One region of the Burkholderia sp. NLJ2 genome, then DNA from elsewhere that is predicted to be linked to it. Evidence: riboswitches for the same ligand, from Rfam matches in the RefSeq annotation. Region 1 holds a riboswitch; the other holds the start of a gene.
The links. A riboswitch is a leader RNA that binds a small molecule or an ion and turns the genes downstream of it on or off. The one in region 1 is predicted to bind manganese.
Positions count from the first base shown of each region.

Region 2: another riboswitch for manganese. It lies ahead of R9B84_RS05070 (TMEM165/GDT1 family protein); the one in region 1 lies ahead of R9B84_RS32500 (sodium:calcium antiporter).

Region 1 is NZ_CP137810.1:2,247,540-2,255,898, forward strand. It holds gene R9B84_RS32475 (heavy metal sensor histidine kinase) at 1-1,248, shown strand, start outside; gene R9B84_RS32480 (MFS transporter) at 1,271-2,479, opposite strand; gene R9B84_RS32485 (DUF1289 domain-containing protein) at 2,585-2,770, opposite strand; gene dmeF (CDF family Co(II)/Ni(II) efflux transporter DmeF) at 2,773-3,774, opposite strand; gene R9B84_RS32495 (metal/formaldehyde-sensitive transcriptional repressor) at 3,786-4,061, opposite strand; yybP-ykoY riboswitch at 4,178-4,356, shown strand; gene R9B84_RS32500 (sodium:calcium antiporter) at 4,428-5,438, shown strand; gene R9B84_RS32505 (PqiC family protein) at 5,677-6,264, opposite strand; gene R9B84_RS32510 (intermembrane transport protein PqiB) at 6,261-7,877, opposite strand; gene R9B84_RS32515 (paraquat-inducible protein A) at 7,852-8,359, opposite strand, start outside.
Region 2 is NZ_CP137808.1:1,094,824-1,103,182, reverse strand. It holds gene R9B84_RS05095 (disulfide bond formation protein B) at 1-369, shown strand, start outside; gene xdhC (xanthine dehydrogenase accessory protein XdhC) at 990-1,988, shown strand; gene R9B84_RS05085 (adenosine deaminase) at 2,007-3,032, shown strand; gene R9B84_RS05080 (hypothetical protein) at 3,060-3,461, shown strand; gene guaD (guanine deaminase) at 3,458-4,777, shown strand; yybP-ykoY riboswitch at 4,925-5,062, shown strand; gene R9B84_RS05070 (TMEM165/GDT1 family protein) at 5,141-5,713, shown strand; gene R9B84_RS05065 (DUF4136 domain-containing protein) at 5,766-6,467, opposite strand; gene pepN (aminopeptidase N) at 6,654-8,359, shown strand, end outside.

The DNA.
Region 1 (8,359 bases):
CAACTCGCGCACGCGAGCGGATCGACAGCCGCGCTGCGCGACGATCCGGCCGTGTTCCACGAAGTGCTGCTGTCACATCCGGGCGTCTATCTCGGCATCTACGACGGGCAGAACCGCCCGCTCGTCGAGCACACCGACGACGCCGGCAACACGCTGGCCTCCGTGATCGCGGCGCCGCACCCGGCCGGCAGAACCGGTGGACCCGGCGGCCCGTTCACTTGCTCGCCGCCCGGCATCGGCACGTCGCGCTGCGTGTATGCGCGCGACACGCTGCCGTCCGGCGAGGCGATCCAGGTCGCGCTCGCGCGCACGGCGACCGATCGCCAGTCGCTGCTCGAAAGCTATCGCGTCGACATCTGGCTCGCGGCGGCCGTCGGCGCGTTGCTGGTCGGCGCGCTCGGTTATGCCGTCGCATCGCGCGGCCTGCGTCCGGTCGAGAGCCTCGGCCGGCAGACGTCGCGCATCGAGGCGCACAACCTGAACGCGCGTCTCGATGCGCGCGGCGGCCCCGTCGAACTGCGCGAGCTCGCGACGTCGGTCAACCGGATGCTCGACCGCCTCGAACGCGCGTTCGTGCGGCTGTCGCAGTTCTCGTCCGATCTCGCACACGACATGCGCACGCCGCTCGCCAACATGATCAGCTCGTCGCAGATCACGCTGTCGCGCGCACGCACGACCGAAGAATACGAAACGCTGATCGATTCGAATATCGAGGAATGCGAACGACTGCAGCGGATGATCGAGAACATGCTGTTTCTCGCGCGCACCGACAACGCACGACAGCACCTGAAAACCGCCGAACTCGACGCGGGCAGCGAACTGCGCCGGCTCGCGTCGTATTTCCAGGCGCTGGCCGACGAGGCCGGCGTGCGCATCGACGTGCATGGCGAAGCGCCGGTCGTCGCGGACGCGACGCTGTTCCGGCGCGCGGTCAGCAACCTCGCGTCGAACGCGCTCGAACACGCGGAAGCCGCGTCGACGATCGAGCTGGCCGTGTCCGCGCAAGCCGGCTACGCGGTCGTCGAGGTCACGAATCGCGGCGCCGCGATTCCGCCCGAACAAGTCGACCGGATCTTCGAGCGCTTCTACCGCATCGATTCGTCGCGGCACGGCGCGGCAAGGAATGCGGGGCTCGGGCTCGCGATCGTCAAGTCGATCATGGAGCTGCATCGCGGCAAGGTCGAGGTCGTGAGCCGCGACGGACGCACGACGTTCGCGCTTTACTTTCCGCGCGGCACCGACAGCTAGACCGTTCGCCGCCGGCTTGCGATCACCGGGCCTGCGCAGCGCCGAACGATCCGCGCAGGCAGACGAGCAGCATGATGGTCGCCGCGCTGAACACCGCCCCCGCGTAGAACGTGGCCGCGGCGCCCACCCTGTCCCACAGGAGGCCGGCGACGACGCTCGATACGAGCGTCACGACGCCGCCGAGCAGATTGAAAACGCCGAACGCCGTGCCTCTCAAGTCGGACGGCGCGGCATGCGCGACCATCGTCGCGAGCAACCCCTGCGTCATCCCCATATGGAGCCCCCACAGCGCCACGCCGACGAGTACGGTGCCCCAGTGCGTGCCGTGCGCGAGCACGAGGTCGGCTGCGATCAGCATCACGAGTCCGGCCACCATCAGCTTCGTGTGGCTCGTCGTGTCGGCGAGCTTGCCGAACGGGTAGGCCGACAACGCATACACGACGTTCATCGCCACCATCACGAGCGGAACGAGCGCGACGGGTACGCCGCTGCCCATCGCACGCAGCACCAGGAAAGCCTCGCTGAAGCGGGCCAGCGCGAACACGGCACCGACGGCGACGACCCACCAGTAGCGGGCGCCGAGTTGTTTCACGACGTCGCGGCGGATCGGGTTGATGCGCTTGTCGCCCGGCGCGCGCGCCGGCTCGTCGATACCGAACGCGAGCAGCGCGACGGCCAGCATGCCCGGGATCACGGCCAGCCAGAAGGCGAGGCGGAAGTCGTCGCGCCACCTCAGCATGATGACGACGGCCAGCAGCGGCCCGAGAAACGCCCCCACCGTGTCGAGCGACTGCCGCAGCCCGTACGCGGCGCCGCGCAGGTGGACCGGCGTGACGTCGGCCACGAGCGCATCGCGCGGCGCGCCCCGGATTCCCTTGCCGATCCGGTCGACGATCCGCGCCGTCACCACGACGCCGATCGTCGGCGCGATGGCGAACAGCGGCTTGCTGAGCGCGCCGAGCCCGTATCCGGCAACCGCCAGCCACTTGCGATTGCGCAGATAGTCGCTCAACGTGCCGGAGAACACCTTGACGACCGGCGACGTCGCCTCGGCGATCCCCTCGATGACGCCGATCGTGGTCGCGCTCGCGCCGAGCCCCGCCATCAGGAACATCGGCAACAGGCTGTGGATGATTTCCGACGACACGTCCATCAACAGGCTGACGCAGCCCAGCACCCACACGCTGCGCGGAATCTGACGAAGAATGCCGGTCGACGGTTCGGTCTGCATGGGGCGCTCTCGATTCGGGAATCCCGACACGGGACGCCATCGATACTACTGCAGGCCCGTGACACGCGGCACGCATCGACTGTCGCGCGTGCCACGCGTGCCGCCCTATTCCCCCGGCTCGCGCCGGATCTTCGTCTGCCGGCGTGAGCGGTCGTTCAGTATCTGGTGCCGGCGATGGTCGGTCAGCTTCTTCCAGTCGCGCGCCTCGTCGCGCGTGCGCAGGCAGCCGACGCAAAAACCCGTTCGACCGTCAAACGCGCACAGCTCGATGCACGGCGATTTCACTGCCACGATCAGGCCGCCTTCGCGTGCGTCATCACTTCGACGGTCACATGCGACACGCCGTCGAAGCGCGCGATCAGCGCGTGATAGAAACGCGCATCGCGCGCCGTGTCGCCGGTTTCGACCGACACGATCGCGCTCATATGCCCGGGGCCCACGCGCCAGACGTGGAGATCGTTGACCTTGTCGCCGAGCGTCTCGATCGCGCGGCGAACGTTGTCCGCCAGCTTGCGGTCGACGTTGACGTCGAGCAGGATGCCGCCCGTATCGCGCATCAGTCCGTAGGCCCAGTTCGCGATCACCAGCGCGCCGACGATGCCCGCGAGCGGGTCCATCCAGACCCATCCGAACGCGCGCGCAAGCAGCAGGCCGACGATGGCCAGCACCGAAACGGCCGCGTCGGCGATCACGTGAATGTAGGCCGACCGGATGTTGTGATCGCGGTGGGCCGCCGCGTGCGAACCATGAGCGTGATGCGCGTGATGCTCATCTTCGTGATCGTGGTCGTGGTCATGCCCGTGATGATGACCGTGGCCATGCCCGTGATGGTGGTCGCCGCTCAGCAACCACACGCTGGCCAGGTTCACCGCGAGCCCCAGCACCGCGATCGGAATCGCTTCGCTGAAGTGAATGGGCACGGGAGACAGAAGACGCGCGATCGCCTCATAGCCGATCAGCAACGCAATCATCGCCAGCACGATCGCGCTCGTGAACCCGGCGAGGTCGCCGAGCTTGCCCGTGCCGAACACGAAGCGCTGATCGTCGGCATGCTTGCGCGCATAGGTATAGGCCAGCGCGGCGATCAGCATCGCGCCCGCGTGCGTCGACATGTGCAGCCCGTCGGCGACGAGCGCCAGCGACCCGAACAGCGTGCCGCCGACGATTTCAGCCACCATCATCGCCGTGCACAGGCCGATGACCATCCACGTCTTCCGTTCGTTCTGCTCATGTGCGGCGCCCAGAAATGCATGGCTGTGCCTGCCGCCGGCCGCCGCGCCGTTGAATTCGTTCATTTTCGTTCCGCTTACTTGAAATAGCTGTGGACGACCTCGATCAGCTGCTCGGTCGCGCTGCCTTCATGCGCGTCGGGCGCGTCCGCATCGACGAGGTGCGACCGGATGTGGTCTTCCAGCACGACGGCCAGCAGGCCGTTCATCGCGCCCCGGCAGCTCGTGATCTGCTGCAGCACGTCGTTGCAGCCGCGCTCCTCTTCGAGCGCGCGCTCGATCGCTTCGACCTGGCCCCTGATACGGCGCACGCGGTTCAGCAGCTTCTGTTTTTCGCGAACTGTGTGACTCATCGATTGCTCCTGTATAGGGTGGGGGAGTATATCTTCAAAGTGTTTTCCATATAGGGTAGAGGGGTATATTTTTTCGAGATGAAGGCTTGTCGAAAGAAATCCGCTCGGCTAGACTTGCGCTCGTCTTTGGGGAGTAGCCTGCTTTCCGTCCCCCGGAAAGCGAACGCGTCAACACACTCGGCTTTCAGCCGTGGCGCGTTCGACCGAGTCGGTTTGGCGAGACCATGGGCGCATCGCGTCGTTCCTGGTCGGACGTCGGCGGATGCGCCATGGTTCGTCAGCGTCCGACCACGGAGTCCCCATGTTCCTCCCCGCCTTCCCCCCGCGCCTCATCGCCCGCTACGCACCGGCCTGCGGAGGCGTCGCATGACTTTCATGTTCCTCGAACTGGCGTTCATGCTGGTCGTCATCCTCGTGGCCGCCGAGGTCTTCACCAATGCGCTCGAACATCTCGGCGAACGCCTGAAGATTTCCGAAGGCGTGACGGGGTCGCTGTTCGCAGCCGTCGGCACCGCGCTGCCCGAAACCATGGTGCCGCTGCTCGCGCTGGCCGGCGGCACGGCGAACCAGGCCGTGAACGAGGAAATCGGCGTCGGCGCGATTCTCGGCGCACCGCTGATGCTCGCGACGCTCACCACCTTCCTGATGACGCTCGCCGTGATCCGATCGCGCGGGCTGCGCGGCACGATCGCGCCCGAGCGCACGGGTTTCGTGCGCGACATGAACTACTTCCTCGCCGCGTTCTCGCTGGCCACCGCGGCGATGTTCGTCCCGCATCACAACTGGGCCGTGCGCGCGCTGCTCGCCGCGATGCTGGTCGGCATCTACGTGATGTACGTCGTGATGACGTTCCGCGCGTCGAGCCAGCTTGTCGATGCCGGGCACGGCACCGAGGCGCCGCACACGATGTTCCTGGCGCGCACGGGCCTGCCGACCAACCTGGCGACCATCGCGCTGCAGTTGCTGCTCGGCGTCGCGCTGCTGGTCGGCGGTGCGAAGGGCTTCATCCACGGCGTGGAAGGCGTGTCGCACGTGCTCGGCGTATCGGCGCTGCTGCTGTCGCTGATCATCGTGCCGATTGCCACGGAACTGCCGGAGAAGGTCAACAGCGTGCTGTGGATCCGCCGCAAGAAGGACACGCTCGCGTTCGGCAACATCACCGGCGCGATGGTGTTCCAGGGCACGCTGCTGCCGGCAATCGGCATCATGCTCACGCCGTGGGAGCCGCGGCCCGAAGTGCTGACCGGCGTGATCGTCACGCTCGCGGCGGCGGCCTGGCTGCGCGTCAATGCCCGCACGCGCGGGCTCGCGATCTGGGCGTTGCTGGCGAACGGTGCGGGTTATGCGGGATATCTGTTCCTGACGCTGGCGCGCTGAACGCGTCGGGATGCGTTCGGTCGTGCGTCGGCCTGCAGCACGTATGCACAGCCGGGCGCATCCGCACACGCTCGTACCAGGCGCGCAGATTCGCATACCGGCTCGGGTCGATATCCGCGTTGTACATCCCGTCGCGCTGCGCGCCGCGCTGAAGGAAATCTTCGACGGCAAGAGCGGGTACCGCGACAGCAGGCGATGGCGCTCGAGCGGTACGCGTGATTCGCTTCGAATCGCCTGGCTAACGCAAGCTCGCCCGGATGGCCGTGGCGATATCGCTGCTTACCGCGGCAAGCGCGCGATCGTGCGCGGCGATGAGCGCGTCGTATCCCTGCCCGTGCACGACTTCGCGCGCGACCGAGCGACCCGCGATCGCCACCGCCTTTCCCGGTGGCAGTACAGCCCACAGCGCTTCGATCGTGACCGAATCGCGCGGCGCCGACTCGAAACGCATGACGTCCACACGGACGCGCCATGCAGGCGCCATGTTCGGTCCCGAATCAAACACATTCACTCGAGCCGAACCCAGCAGTTGGCCGATATCGGCGGCAATGACACGGGCAATGTCCGTCTTCAGCGGTTCGGCCCATCGGGCGAACTCGTCGAGCGATACCTGGTTGCCGGCAACGCGCGTGACGATCTGCGGGCGGTCGACAAGTTCCGGCACCGTCACCGGGTTGACCACGACGCTCACGGGCATAGCGGTGCCCACGCCGGTAAGCGTCGCGTCGGGACTCAGCGTGTAGAAGCGGGCTGTCGGCGAACTGCCACAGCCGCCGAGCAGCCCGACCAACAGCGCGACGGCCTTGATCGAACGGACGCGCTTCATGGCCGGCCCTCCGTCTTGCCCCGCACCAGTGCTTCCGGATGCCGCTCGAGGTAGTCCGCCAGCGTCCTGAACGCCGCGGCCGTACGGGCGATCTCACGCATCGCATCGCCGGTGTTCTGCTGCAGCTCCGAGCCCGGCTGCAGCGCGCTGTTCGCCGAATCGAGCGCGGTGTGCGCCGATGCCAGCGTATCGCGCGCCTGCGGCACCACGGTATCGAGCTGCTTGAGCAGCAGGTTGGCGCTCGCCAGCGTCTGTTGCGCGTTGTTGCCGATCTTGTCGAGCGGCATGCCGTTGAGTTTCGCCATCAGGCGTGTCACCGAATCCTGCAGCGATTGCAGCGATCCCGGAATCGCTGGCAGTTCAGGCGGGTTGGCAGCCCAGTCGATCGAAGCCTTCGCCGCTTCCGGAAAGAAATCGAGTGCGACATAGAGTTGCCCTGTCAGCAGGTTGCCGGTCCTCAACTGCGCGCGCAGCCCGCGCTCCACAAGCAGGTTCGCCAGTTGCTCGGGATGCTGCGAAAGGCGCCCGCCTTTGGCGCCTGTCCGGTAGCGCGACGTGAAACGCTCCGGATAAAGATTGAATTCGACGGGAATGCTGAACTTGCGGGTTTCGCGATCGAAGCGCGTATAGATTCCCGTCACTTCGCCGACCGCCACGCCGCGGAAATCGACGGGCGCTCCGACCGCCAGGCCGCGCACCGATTCGGTGAAGTTCACCAGATACTTCTCGACGATCCGGTCGTGCCGCTTCATCGCCTCCGCCCGGTCGCGGAACAGCGTGAACGGCGCGTCGGATGCCGCGACCGGCTGATCGAGCGAATCGACGGGCGTCTCGAACGCGATGCCGCCAATCATGATCGACACCAGCGATTGCGTTTCGACCCGCAAGCCGTCGGGGCTCAGCGCGACGTCGATGCCGCTCGCGTGCCAGAAGCGCGAATCGGCGTTCACGAACCGGTCGTACGGCGCATTGACGAACGCGCGCAGGGTCACCCCCTTGCCGTCCGGATCGAGCGCGTAGGTGACGATTTGTCCGACCTGGAGCCGCCGAAAATAGACGGGCGAGCCGACGTCGACCGATCCCATGTCCGCGCTCTTCAGCACGAACTCGCGTCCGGGCTCGTCGCTCGTGAAAACCGGCGGGGCTTCGAGGCCGGTGAACGCGCGGCGCGCGCCCTTCGCATCGCCGACGTCAGCGCCGATGAACGAGCCGGACAACAGCGTGCCGAGGCCCGACACCGTGCCGCCGGCAATGCGCGGGCGCACGACCCAGAAGCGCGTGTTGTCGACCAGCAGCGTCGTCGCGTCCTTGGAGATATCGGCGGTCGCCACCACGCGCTTGTGATCGGTGGACAGCACCACCGACCTGACGACGCCGATATCGACGTTCTTGAACTTGATCTTCGTCTTCCCGGCTTCGAGACCTTCTCCGGTCCTGAAGGTGATCGTGATCGTCGGGCCTTGTTCGATGACGGCCTTCACCGCCAGCCATCCGCCGATCAGCACCGCGACAATCGGCACGAGCCACACGAGTTGCATGCGCCAGCGCGAGCGCGTCGTGGCGACGGCGTCCGGTATGTCCGGCATGTCAGGCTTCTGCTCGGGGCCACCCATGATGCTGCTCCACTGTGTCCCAGATCAGGCGGGGGTCGAACGTCGTCGCCGCGAACATCGTCAGCACCACCACCGCCCCGAACGCGATCGCCGCAGGACCGGCCTTGATCGTCGCCAGCGCCTGGAACTGCACGAGCGCGACGAGCATCGTGATCACGTAGATGTCGAGCATCGACCAGCGCCCGACGAATTCGACCATCCGATAGATGCGCGTACGCTGTTCCTGCAGCCATCGCGACTGCCGCTGGACCGTGAACGCCAGATACGCGAGCGCGAGAATCTTGAGCAGCGGCACCGCGATGCTCGCGACAAACACCACGACCGCGAGCGGCCACGATCCGGACACCCACAGATAGACGACGCCGCTCAGGATGGTGTCCTTCTGCGCACCGAACAGCGAACTCGTGTACATCACCGGCAACACGTTCGCGGGGATGTAAAGGACCATCGCGGCGATCAGGAGCGCCCACGTGCGCGACACG
Region 2 (8,359 bases), on a different replicon from region 1:
TACTTCTTTGCCGCGATCGGGATCTTCGCGTTCCTGGCCGCCGGGATACGCAACTGGCGCGGCATCTGGGTGCTCGAACTGCTGATCGCGATCGCCGCGGCCGGCGGCGTCGGCACGGCCGCGCGGCACCTGTCGATCCAGATGAATCCGGGCTTCAGCTGCGGCTTCGACACGCTGCAGCCGATCGTCGACAGCCTGCCGCCCGCGCAATGGTTCCCGGGCATGTTCAAGGTCGCCGGGCTGTGCGAGACCGTCTACCCGCCGATCTTCGGCATCCTGCTGCCCGGCTGGGCGCTGATCGGCTTCGCCGCGATCCTGATTGCGGTCGTCGCGAGCCTCTGGCGCCATCGCCGCAAGCTCGCAGGCTGACCGGCCGGCCGCATCGACGGCCCCCGGCGCGCGCGACCCGATCGACCGGGCCGCGCGCCGCCGGTTCGCCATCACCCGGCTCCAACCGACACTTCTGCCGGCCGCACCTGGCCGGCCACACGTAAACCCCTACCCCGCCGCCGCCCCGATTTCCGGGCGAACGCGCGTCGCGCGACTGCCGCGCCCACACCCCGTCACGCCTGCGTTTCGGCCCGATGTGCACGCATCCGCGCCCCGATACCGCGCGGCGGGCCTATGATCGACATGATCGCCTCCTGATAGCCCGGATCACCGTCCGGCGATGTTCCCGTCGCATTGCGGTGCTATCTTCGTGACTGGATGGCGATCTACGTGCGCGAGGCCAGGCGGTCTCCCCCCTGCGTAACGCGCGCCCGATCCGCAATGTCGACTGGATTCATCATGACAACGCAAACCATCCGCATCCGTCACCCTCATGGCGTCCGCGAGTCCGGCGGCGCCGTTCGCGCGCGTCGTCCGCGCGCCGCCGCACTGCATCGGCCGTGCGGCCGGCCTGCCCCGCTCCCGTCCGTCCTCGTTGCCGCCGCGCCCGCCAGCCCGCGCCGCGTGTCGTGCCGCGTCGTCCCGAACGGAGCGTGCTGATGGAAGCCTGGCTCGGCGATCTGCAGCAACTGCTCGCGCACGGCGAAGCAGCCGTGCTCGTGACGGTCGCGCACACCGACGGCTCCGCGCCGCGCGAAGCCGGCACCAAGATGCTCGTCACGCGCGACACGGCCCGCCATACGATCGGCGGCGGTCATCTGGAATGGAAGGCGATCGAGATCGCACGGCATCTGCTGAAGGATGGCGCGCACGTGCCCCACGCGCGCAGGCTCGAGCGGCTCGCGCTCGGCCCGAGCCTCGGCCAGTGCTGCGGCGGCGCGGTCGTGCTCGCGTTCGAGCGGCTCGACGTCGGCGATCTCGGCTGGATCATGTCGCTATCGAAGCGCGTCGCGGCCGGCGCCGCGACCGTGCGTAGCGTATCATTCGGCCCCTCGCCGGGCGCGCCGCTGTTGAGCGAGCCCGAATCGGAAGCCGCGCGGGCCGACTGCCTGCTGTGGGAAACCGGCGGCGTGTCGCTGATGACCGAAACGATCGCGCCGTATGCGTTCCCCGTCATGCTGTTCGGCGCCGGGCACATCGGCACCGCGCTCGTGAAGGTGCTGGCGACGCTGCCGTGCCAGGTGCGCTGGATCGACGGGCCCGATGCGGTGTTCCCGCCGGCCGACGTGCTCGCCGGCATCGGCAATCTCGCGATCGAGGCAGCCGCCGCCCCGGCGGACGCCGTCGACGCGGCGCCGCCGCAGTCCTACTTCGTCGTGATGACGCACGACCACGCACTCGATTTCGTGCTGGCCGAGCGCATCCTGCGACGCGGCGACTATGCGTACTTCGGGATGACCGGCTCGCACGCCAAACGCGTGCAGTTCGATCATCGCCTCGCGGCCATCGGCATCGACCCGGCCCAGGTCGCGCGGATGCGCTGCCCGATCGGTGTCGAAGGCATCATCGACAAGGCGCCCGAAGTGATCGCGATCTCGGTGGCCGCGCAGTTGCTGCAGGCCGTCGAGGCGAACGCGCAGGCTTCCCCTACCTACTGACCGACCAAGAACGACGCCATGACCCCGACATTCAAGGACAAGATTGCCCGCGCGCCGAAAGCGGAGCTGCACATCCATATCGAAGGCTCGCTCGAGCCCGAACTGATTTTCGCGCTCGCGCAGCGCAACGGCGTGAAGCTCGCGTACGACTCGATCGACGCGCTGCGCGCCGCGTACGCGTTCACCGACCTGCAGTCGTTCCTCGACATCTATTACGCAGGCGCGAGCGTGCTGCTGACCGAGCAGGATTTCTACGACATGACGGCCGCGTATTGCGAGCGCGCGCTCGCCGACAACGTCGTTCACACCGAACTGTTCTTCGACCCGCAGACGCACACCGAACGCGGCGTGCCGATCGAGACGGTCGTCGCGGGCATCGAGCGCGCACTCGCCGATGCCGAGCAGCGCGGGCTGTCGAGCAAGCTGATTCTGTGCTTCCTGCGCCACCTGTCCGAAGAGGACGCGCTCACGACGTTCGAATCCGCGTTGCCGCTGTTCGAACGCTATCGCCATCGCCTGATCGGCGTGGGCCTCGACTCGTCCGAGCTCGGCCACCCGCCGACGAAGTTCGCGCGCGTGTTCGAAAAGGCGCGCGCGCTCGGGCTGAAGCTCGTCGCGCACGCGGGCGAGGAAGGCCCGCCGGCCTACATCTACGAAGCGCTCGACGTGCTGAAGGTCGACCGGATCGACCACGGCGTGCGCAGCATCGAGGACGCGGCGCTCGTCGAACGCCTCGCGCGCACGCGCACGGCGCTCACCGTCTGCCCGCTGTCGAACCTGAAACTGTGCGTGTTCGACGACATGGCGAAGCACACGCTGAAGGCGCTGCTCGACCGCGGCGTCGCGGTAACGATCAACTCCGACGATCCCGCCTATTTCGGCGGCTACGTCAATGAAAACTACTTCGCGACGGTCGCGGGGCTGCAGCTCACGGATGCCGAAGTCAAGGCGGTGATCCGCAACGGCTTCGAGGCGTCGTTCGTCGAACCGGCGCAGCGCGACGCACTGTTCGCGCGCCTCGACGCGTACTGGCAGGCCGCATGACGGCCGGCATCGAGGTGCGCTAGACAGATGAAACACGGCAACGGCATCCGCTTCGCGACTCCCGGCCCGGCCTTGAGCCGAGTCGAACGCATGCATGCGCCCGGCGCGAACGCGTTCAACGCGTTCGTCGCCCGCGTGGTGGCGGCGCTGTCCGTTGCCGCCCGCCGGCGCGTGCGGTCGCGGCTTGCCGTCCCGTGCGCCGCCGCAGCGGCCGCGATCGCCAACGCCACCGGCAATCACGCGATGGCGGCCCCGGCCGCCACGCTCGCCCGCGCAATCGCATCCGGCCGCGCCGCACGCAGTGTGTCGCGACTACTCGCGAAGCGCCGTCCCGCCCCCGCGCGGGCGGTGCCATCCATGCCGTCGCCCGCGCGGCGTCGATCGCTTTCTTCTGTTCGCCTTACCTTGATGCAGGACCATTCGTCATGACGCAAACCGCTTTTCGTTCCCAACTGCTGACCTTCAACGGCGACCCGGCGCAATCGAGCCAGGCCGCGAACTACGAGACCGACGGCCTCCTGATCGTCGACGACGGCAAGGTCGTCGCGGCCGGCCCGTATGCGCAGCTCGCCGCGACGCTCGCGCGCGATGCGATCGTCCACGACCTGCGCGACAAGCTGATCGTGCCCGGCTTCATCGACACGCACATCCACTATCCGCAGACAGACATGATCGCGTCGCCGGCGCCGGGCCTGCTGCCGTGGCTCGACAAGTACACGTTCCCGACCGAGCGCCAGTTCGGCGATCCCGAGCATGCGCGCGAAGTCGCCGATTTCTTCGTCGACGAACTGCTCGCCTGCGGCACGACGAGCGCGCTCGTCTACTGCACGGTGCACAAGCAGTCGGCCGACGCGCTGTTCGCGGCGAGCGACGCGCGCGACCTGCGGATGATCGCGGGCAAGGTGCTGATGGACCGCAACTGCCCCGAATTCCTGCGCGACACCGCGCAATCCGGTTATGACGACAGCGCCGAGCTGATCGACCGCTGGCACGGCAAGGGCCGCCAGATGTACGCGCTGACGCCGCGCTTCGCGCCGACGTCGACCGAGGCGCAGCTCGAAGCGTGCGGCGAACTCGCGCGCCGCCATCCGGACGTGTTCGTGCAGAGCCACGTCGCGGAAAACGTCGACGAGGTGAAATGGGTGGCCGAGCTGTTCCCCGGCCATCGCAGCTATCTCGACATCTACGACCGCTACGGGCTGCTGCGTCCGCGCGCGGTGTACGGCCACTGCATCCACCTCGACGACGAGGACCGCCGCAGGATGGCCGAGACGCGCACCGTGGTCGCGCACTGCCCGACGTCGAACTTCTTCCTCGGCAGCGGGCTGTTCGATTTCGACAAGGCCGGCGAATACGACGTGCCCGTCACGCTCGCCACCGACGTCGGCGGCGGCACGTCGTTCTCGATGCTGCAGACGATGAACGAGGCGCACAAGGTCGCGCGGCTGTCGGGCCACCACCTGACCGCTACACGGATGTTCTGGCTCGCGACGGCCGGCGCCGCGCAGGCGCTCGACCTCGCCGACACGGTCGGCACGCTCGCGCCGCGCACCGAGGCCGACTTCGTCGTGCTCGATCCGCAGGCGACGCCGCTGCTCGCGCGCCGCACGAAGCGCGCGGATTCGCTCGAGGAATTGCTGTTCGCGTTCGCGCTGCTCGGCGACGACCGCGCCGTGTACCGCACCTATGCGGCCGGCAAGCTCGCCCACGAACGCGGCGCGGCCCGCCGTCCGGCCGCCGCGTAACGGCCCGCCGGGCACCCTGCCCCGCATGTGCGGCGCATCCGCCGCCGCGCATGCCGGGTAGCTGAAGGCGCCACGCGCCGATCGCGCCCCGACGCCCTCGTTGCCCTGCCCGGCCGCTTTCCCGCGCGCGACCCGTCGTGCTAGAATTCGCCGCTCATTGGGGAGTAGCCGCTCCGCTCGATGTCCCGCGCCCCCGGCGCGCATCGTGACGGAGGCGTCCGTCAACAGACTTGGCCGTACGGCCATGGCGGACGCAGCCACCTAGGCCTGGCGAGACCGATGGTTCACAGTGCGCCGCATCAGGGCCCGGCGCGCCGTGGATCGTCGCTCGCACGCACAACATCGGCCCGTGGAACCCCATACGTGTCCCAAGCCTTCCTGATTTCCACCGGCGCCGTCGCCCTCGCTGAAATCGGCGACAAGACCCAACTGCTTTCCCTCGTGCTGGCCGCGCGCTATCGCAAGCCGGTGCCGATCATCCTCGGCGTGCTCGTCGCGACGCTCGTGAACCACGGTTTCGCAGGCGCGCTCGGCGAATGGCTCGGCGCGCTCGTCACGCCGTCGATCATGCGCTGGGCGCTCGCGTTCTCGTTCATCGCAATGGGGTTGTGGATCCTCGTGCCGGACAAGCTCGATGCCGACGAAGCCAATGCCAACCGTTCGCGGCTCGGCGTGTTCGGTGCGACCCTCGTCGCATTCTTCCTCGCGGAAATGGGCGACAAGACGCAGATCGCGACCGTCGCGCTTGCCGCGCGCTTCCAGGACTACATCGGTGTCGTGGCCGGCACGACGTTCGGGATGATGCTCGCGAACGTGCCCGCGATCCTGCTCGGCGACCGCTTCGCGCACCGCCTGCCGACGAAGCTCGTGCACGGCATCGCGGCCGTGCTGTTCGTCGTGCTCGGCGCGCTGGCGCTGCTGGGCATCGGGGTCTGACGGACGGAGGTGGCCGGCGCGGCCGGGCGGCCGCGCCGTTGCTGGCGCCGCGTTACTTCGCGACCGCCGCGCCCGAAGCCGGCGCAGCCGGCACCGCGCGCTCGTTGGCGGCCGGCGCCGCCGGCCCGCCGCGCTTGTCGACCGGCAGCCGGACCGAGCGGACCGCGCCGTTCGACAGCGGGAAATCGGCGAGCGCGCTGCGCGCGAGGAACGACATCGCGTACAACAGCGTGCCGTTGTCGCCGGTCGTGCGCGCGGACACGTTGTAGACCTCCTTGCCCGTCGCGCGCTCGGTGATGCGGATGCCGAGCGTGTAGTCGAACACCTGGTACGTCTGCGCGACATAGCCGGCCGGCATCGGCCCCCAGGGCCCCCACGGGCCCCACGGCCCGCGCCGCCAGTACGGCCCCGGCCCGACGAACCAGGGATCGTAATAGACGGGTTGCGGCACCGTCACGAGATCGCTGCCGACCGCATAGGTCAGTCCGACCAGATACCGCGCCTGCGCCTGCGGCACCTGCCGGAACGCATACGCGGACAGCTCGTTCGCGACGATCGGCTCGTAGGTCGACTGCTCGATGCTGTTCTTCTGTGCATCGGTGCGCGTGAACGCATAAGTGCGTGTCGCGTCACTGCCGCTCCAGTCGGAGAAGGCCGTGACCTGGGTCGTCACATAGCTGGTGCAGCCCGTCAGCAACGCCACGCACAGCGCCGCCGCCCAGCCCGCACCGCGAAAAATCCAATCGCGTTTCATGTTGATCCTCGTCGATCCGTCACCCGTTCGTCGCACCGCGCGAACCGGACGGGATGCCGATAATACGCGGACTGCCGAAAGCGGTAAAAAGTTCGCCCGGCACGCAGCCGCAAGCCTTTGTACAATGGCCCGGTTCGCCCGGCCCGTGCGGCGGGCCCGTCCCCCACTCCACCGATCTCGACGACCATGTCCGACAACGCCTCCTCCACCGTGATCCGCCGCGCCGACTACACGCCGCCGGCCTTCCTCATCGATTCCGTCGCGCTCGAATTCGATCTCGCGCCGGCCCGCACGATCGTCAGGAATACGATGCGCGTGCGCCGCAATCCGGACGCCGCGCCCGCGCCGCACCTGGAGCTGATGGGCGAAGCGCTCGAATTCCTCGGCGCATGGCTGGATGGCGCGCCGCACGGCGCCGTGCGCGCGCACGAACACGGGCTGACGGTCGAGAACGTCCCCGACGCATTCGAGCTGACGCTCGAAAGCGCGTGCGCGCCCGACCAGAATACGACGCTGTCGGGCCTGTACGTGTCGAGCGGCAACTTCTTCACGCAGTGCGAAGCCGAGGGCTTTCGCCGCATCACCTACTTCCTCGACCGCCCCGACGTGATGGCGTCGTTCACGGTCACGCTGCGCGCCGACAAGGCCGCGTACCCGGTGCTGCTGTCGAACGGCAACCTCGTCGATTCGGGCGACCTGCCCGACGGCCGCCACTTCGCGAAATGGGAAGACCCGTTCCGCAAGCCGAGCTACCTGTTCGCGCTCGTCGCGGGCAAGCTCGTCGCGATCGAGGAAAAGATCACGACCGGCTCGGGCAAGGAAAAACTGCTGCAGGTATGGGTCGAGCCGGCCGATCTCGACAAGACGCGTCACGCGATGGATTCGCTGATCCACTCGATCCGCTGGGACGAAAAGCGCTTCGGCCTCGAACTCGATCTCGACCGCTTCATGATCGTCGCGGTGGGCGACTTCAACATGGGTGCGATGGAAAACAAGGGGCTCAACATCTTCAACACGAAGTACGTGCTGGCGAACCCCGAGACCGCGACCGACACCGACTTCGCGAACATCGAATCGGTGGTCGGCCACGAATACTTCCACAACTGGACCGGCAACCGCGTGACCTGCCGCGACTGGTTCCAGTTGAGCCTGAAGGAAGGCCTGACGGTGTTCCGCGACCAGGAATTCTCGGCCGACATGGCCGCGGGCGACGACGTCGAATCGGCAGCCCGCGCGGTCAAGCGCATCGAGGACGTGCGTGTGCTGCGCCAGCTGCAGTTCGCCGAGGACGCGGGCCCGATGGCACACCCGGTGCGCCCGGAAAGCTACGTCGAGATCAACAACTTCTACACGATGACCGTCTACGAGAAAGGCTCGGAAGTCGTGCGGATGTACCAGACGCTGTTCGGCCGCGACGGCTTCCGCAAGGGGATGGACCTGTACTTCAAGCGTCACGACGGCCATGCGGTGACCTGCGACGACTTCCGTCACGCGATGGCCGACGCGAACGGCCGCGACCTCGCGCAGTTCGAGCGCTGGTACAGCCAGGCCGGCACGCCGCGCGTGACGGTGAAGACCGCGTACGACGCGGCCGCGCGCCGCTATACGGTCACGCTCTCGCAGGGCTACGGCGACGCATCGCCGGCCGCGCGCGAAACGCAGCAGGGGCCGCTGCTGATTCCGTTCGCGATCGGCCTGATCGGCCGCGACGGCCGCGACCTGCCGCTGCGCCTCGACGGCGAAGCCGCCGCAGCGGGCACGACGCGCGTGCTCGATTTTACCGATACCGAGCAGACCTTCACGTTCGCCGATGTGCCCGAAGCACCGCTGCCGTCGCTGCTGCGCAACTTCTCGTCGCCGGTGATTGTCGAGTACGACTACAGCGACGACGA